Regions from separate parts of the Microbulbifer thermotolerans genome, predicted to be linked through region 2. Evidence: riboswitches for the same ligand, from Rfam matches in the RefSeq annotation. Region 2 holds a riboswitch; the other holds the start of a gene.

Region 1 (2,472 bases), 1.4 Mb from region 2:
AACGGGCTTCAACGCGCTGGATGTTGCCGGTACCGACAAACTACTGGGGCTCTTCAATCCGTCGCATATGCACTATGAGGCCGATCGCGGCAACGATACCGCCGGCGAGCCGTCTCTGAGCGAGATGACTGCGAAAGGCCTGGAGCTGTTGAGCAAAAACGACAAGGGCTATTTCCTGATGGTGGAGGGCGGCCGTATCGACCACGGTCACCATGCGGGCAGCGCCTATAACGCCTTGACTGACGCGGTGGAACTTGCCGAGGCGGTACAGGTGGCGATGGACAAAACCAGCGCGGAGGATACGCTGATTATCGTCACTGCCGACCACAGCCATGTGATGACCATCGCCGGTTATCCTACCCGCGGCAATCCCATACTTGGCAAAGTGATTACCAATGACGGCAGCGGCCAGCCGGAGGAGACCCCAGCGCTCGCTGCCGACGGCCTGCCCTACACTACGCTTGGCTACACCACAGGTCGTGGTCATGCAGACTACGGCGAGACTGCGGATGCGGACGAGCGCTACGGGCACGAGATCGACACTGGCCGCAAAGACCTGACTAACGTGGATACCACCGCACCCGGCTATCACCAGGAAGCGTTGATTCCCACCAGCGCGGAAACCCATGGCGGCGAAGACGTAGGCGTCTGGGCGCGCGGCCCGGGTGCGCATTGGGTCACCGGCACCAACGAGCAGAGCTACCTCTTCCACGTCATGGCCCGCGCCGGCGGCCTGCTCGACTAATTCCTCCCCCAGGAGCGGCCCTGCGCCGCTCCTGCCCCCTCCGGCCAGGGTGAAAAAGTGTGTCTTACACGCCCTAAGGCACCGATTACCGGCCAGGACAACTTCTGCTATTATCCCGCCCGCAAAACCTAAGGGGTGGCGCTAGCGCCTGAGATGCTCACCGAGCAAACCCTTGAACCTGATCCGGTTAGTACCGGCGTAGGAATAGGTAACCTTCCAAAACCCTCCCCACGTCGATTTCCGGGTCTCTTTCACTTTGGCATTTAGCGAGAGAGAACCATGAACCACTTTAAAAAAATAAGTGCGGTCGCCCTTACCGGCTGCTTGTCGGCGGTGCAGGTGGGTGCGGCTGAAACCGGCGATCCCGCGCTGGAAGAAGTCATCGTCACCAGCCAGCTGCGTGCGGTCAATCAATTGGAAATGCCCGGCAGTGTCAGTGTGCTGAACAATACCGCCATTGCGGCCCGCAGCGCCGCCAATCTGGAGCAGCTGCTGGGCATGGCCCCCAACGTCAATCTCGCCTCTGGCGCTTCGCGGGGCCGTTTTGTGCAGATTCGCGGTATCGGTGAGCGCAGCCAGTTTATCGATCCGGTGAATCCATCGGTCGGTCTGCTTATCGACGGCATCGACTTCTCCGGTTTGGGACTAGCCGCCAGCACCCTGGATATGGAACAGGTGGAAATTCTGCGCGGTCCCCAGGGAACCCTATACGGCGCCAATGCCCTGGCCGGGCTGATCAGCATGACCAGCGCCGCTCCCAGCAGTGACCCTGTGGCGCGGGTGTCCGCTGAGCTGGCGGAATACAATAGCCGCATGCTGTCGGCGGTGAGCAGCAATGCGTTGACCGATAAACTTTCCTACCGTCTCGCCGCCCGCAAGCAGCAGTCCGATGGCTACATGGACAACGCGTACCTGGACCGCAGCGATACCAACGGCATCGACGAAACCGTGATGCGCGGAAAACTGCGTTACCAGGTCAGCGACGATCTGCAACTGGACTTCACCACCTTTTATCTGGATGCGGATAACGGCTACGACGCCTTCTCCCTGTACAACACCCGCGAGACCTTGTCGGACCAGCCCGGTTGGGATCGGCAGGAGACGCTGGCGTTTTCCCTCAAGGGCCGCTGGTCCGGCAGTGATTATTTCACCCTCGAGAGCACACTCAGTGCCGCCAGTTCTGACACCGAATATGGCTACGATGAAGACTGGACCTATGTGGGATTTCACCCCGATGAATACAGCTCCACCGACAATTACCTGCGCGACAGGGACAACCTGAGCGCCGATGTGCGCCTGCTGTCGACGGATGCCTCCGCTTTGCTAAACGGCCGCATCCACTGGGTGGCAGGTATTTATTTCCGTGATGAAAGCGAAAGCCTGGAGCGCAATCAGACTTTCAGCAGCGCATTTGACACGCAAAATACGGCAATTTACGGTCAGTTGCGCACCGCGCTCAGTGAGAAATTCGACTTGGTCACAGGCCTGAGATTTGAACAACGCGATGCGGATTACAGCGATTCTCTCGCTGTGGATTCCAGCAAAAACGAAGATCTCTGGGGTGGTAACCTCTCTCTGGAATATCACCACAGCGACAATACGCTGATCTATGCCACCGTATCCCGCGGCTATAAAGCCGGTGGTATCAACGCCAGTCTGATCGCCGCTGCCGCCGACAACCCGAATATCGACAGCGCGCAGTTTGAATTCGACACCGAGCACATGCT
Region 2 (2,472 bases):
TTTGGCTGGGTTAAGGCTCAGGTATCAGGGTTGCCACTCCAGAGCAGATCAGCAACAATGTTTTGCCCCTGAATACTGGGGTGGAAGCAATCTCCTCCATCAATATCATCCTTGCTGAATTGGAAGGTGCCGGCATTGAGATTTTCCTCTCCGTTATACTCGGCCACCACCTCAACGCCATTGATGCCATTATAACTGGCTGCTTCCTCGGCGAGGATTTCATTGTAGCGTTTTTGGGCTGCGTTGATTCCAGCGTAGCGGGTGGCAAAATCCTCGCCGTTCATGGTGCCGCCGTTGGTGGCGATACGGCAGATGCTGAAAGTGGACCAGACATTTTCGCAACGCACACCGGAATCCGATGCCTCTTTATCCAGACCCGCTGCACGCAGGTCCTGCACCCTTGGTACCGAGCCCAATAGTACCGTCGAGCCACTGGGCAGGCCGTTTACCAGCTTGTCCAGACCGGCCTGGACGGCGGAGCGCCACTCGCTGTCGGTGTAGAGTGGGTTGTCACAGTTGGCCGGATCGACACAGTCTCGGTTACAGATGTCATTGCCGCCGAGCATGACTTCCACATGGTCGGGAAGGGTTGTCTGGGAAAGTATCTCGTCAGCCTGGGTTGAGAAATTATTGCTGCCGCCGCGCATTTCGGAACCTGATTCGGCCGCGTCTTTATTGGCGGTAATACCCGGAGCTATGGTCTTGTACTTGTCATGCACGCTTTCCACCGAGTTATCCCAGCCGTCAAACCAAGAGTGCTCTGGTTGATCCCCCCCCAGGAGGCAGAAAAGATCCCAAAAATAGCGGTTGCGCGTACAGTCTGCGCCGAAGCCCATGGTAATGCTGTCACCCGCGGCTACCGCTTTGTCGGGGGCCGCGGAAATGGAGCTGGCTGATGTCAGGCTGAGGAATACCGCTATGAATACACCGTATTTTTTTAACATTGTTGTTCTCCCTTTCGGCTTTTCCAGTTCGCTTATTGTTGATTCCGGTTGTTGTGTACTACGGTGAACGTCTGGCAGTGTAACTCCCTGCTTTGAGAGGGGCCTACGCAAAAATAGCAGACTCAAAGGTCAGTTATCCGGATTTTGACTTGTGTTTCAGTTTGGTCGCTAAATACAACAGCTATCAAGTGTGGGAGAATCTGTGTCGAGGCGACTTGTTCAATAGGTGGGGCATCCACTATACTCCGGCTCTACTTGTCGGAGTGCCTGCGGGCTGAGATCGCTGTCGCGAGATCCGTTGAACCTGATCGGGGTAACCCCCGCGTAGGGAACAAGGTCTGAAGTCGTATTGGTTGCAGAAAATGCGGCTTTTCTCTGTCTGTCTGCCCCTGGGCGCTGCGTTGTCAATTTTACGTAAGCTACAGGTGGCAAAATGTCAGAAATCAGCGAACAAGCAGGCCTTACCGCAAAGCCTTCCCGCGCCGCCAGCCGGGATTCCGCCAAATCGTTCCTTGAAAATCTTACCGCCCAATCTTTCCCGAATTCCCACAAAATTTATCTGGAGGGCAGCAGGATGGATATTCGCGTGGGTGTGCGCGAGATCCGCCTGGCGGACAGTATTGTCGGTGGCGATGAAAAGAATCCACAGCTGGAACCCAATGCGCCACTGCAGGTGTACGATACCTCGGGGCCATACTCAGATCCGAATTGCCGCATCAACGTCCGTAAGGGATTGCCGAAATTGCGCGAAGTCTGGATTGACGAGCGTGGAGATACGGAACCGTTGAATTCCCGTCAGGCTGCCTACAGCCAGCAGCGGCTCGCTGACCGAGGACTGGACCATATCCGCTTTGAAAATCTGCCGTCGCCGCGCAGGGCAAGGGCGGGCCTGAACGTATCGCAGATGCACTATGCGCGCCGCGGCATCATCACCCCGGAAATGGAATATATCGCCATCCGCGAGAACATGGGCCGTGCCCGTATTGCCGATGCGCTGGATGAGTCCCATTACAAAAAAGCTCGTGAAGGCATCTATATTCCGGAGCAGATTACGCCGGAATTCGTGCGCCGAGAAGTCGCCGAGGGCCGTGCAATTATTCCGGCCAACATCAATCATCCGGAATTAGAGCCGATGATTATCGGCCGAAATTTTCTCTGCAAAGTGAACGCGAATATTGGCAATTCTGCGGTCACTTCTTCAATTGAAGAGGAGGTAGAGAAATTGGTCTGGGCGATCAAGTGGGGCGCCGACACGGTGATGGACCTCTCCACCGGTGCCAACATCCACGAAACCCGCGAGTGGATCCTCCGCAACTCACCGGTGCCTATCGGCACTGTACCCATATACCAAGCTCTGGAAAAAGTAGGTGGTATTGCCGAAGATCTGAACTGGGCCGTTTTTCGCGATACCCTTATCGAGCAGGCAGAGCAGGGCGTGGATTATTTCACGATTCACGCCGGTGTATTGTTGCGTTATGTGCCGCTGACGGCGAAGCGCCTGACCGGTATCGTCTCGCGCGGTGGTTCT

The links. Region 2 has a riboswitch for thiamine pyrophosphate ahead of thiC (phosphomethylpyrimidine synthase ThiC). Riboswitches for the same ligand answer to the same signal wherever they lie in the genome.
Region 1: it holds a riboswitch for thiamine pyrophosphate, as region 2 does, so the genes downstream of both, A3224_RS15645 (TonB-dependent receptor) here and thiC (phosphomethylpyrimidine synthase ThiC) in region 2, are expected to answer to the same signal.

Annotation. Positions count from the first base shown of each region.
Region 1 covers NZ_CP014864.1:3,776,199-3,778,670, reverse strand. The annotation lists gene A3224_RS15650 (alkaline phosphatase) at 1-745, shown strand, start outside; TPP riboswitch at 867-967, shown strand; gene A3224_RS15645 (TonB-dependent receptor) at 1,025-2,472, shown strand, end outside.
Region 2 covers NZ_CP014864.1:2,345,373-2,347,844, reverse strand. The annotation lists gene A3224_RS09940 (SGNH/GDSL hydrolase family protein) at 18-944, opposite strand; TPP riboswitch at 1,194-1,292, shown strand; gene thiC (phosphomethylpyrimidine synthase ThiC) at 1,378-2,472, shown strand, end outside.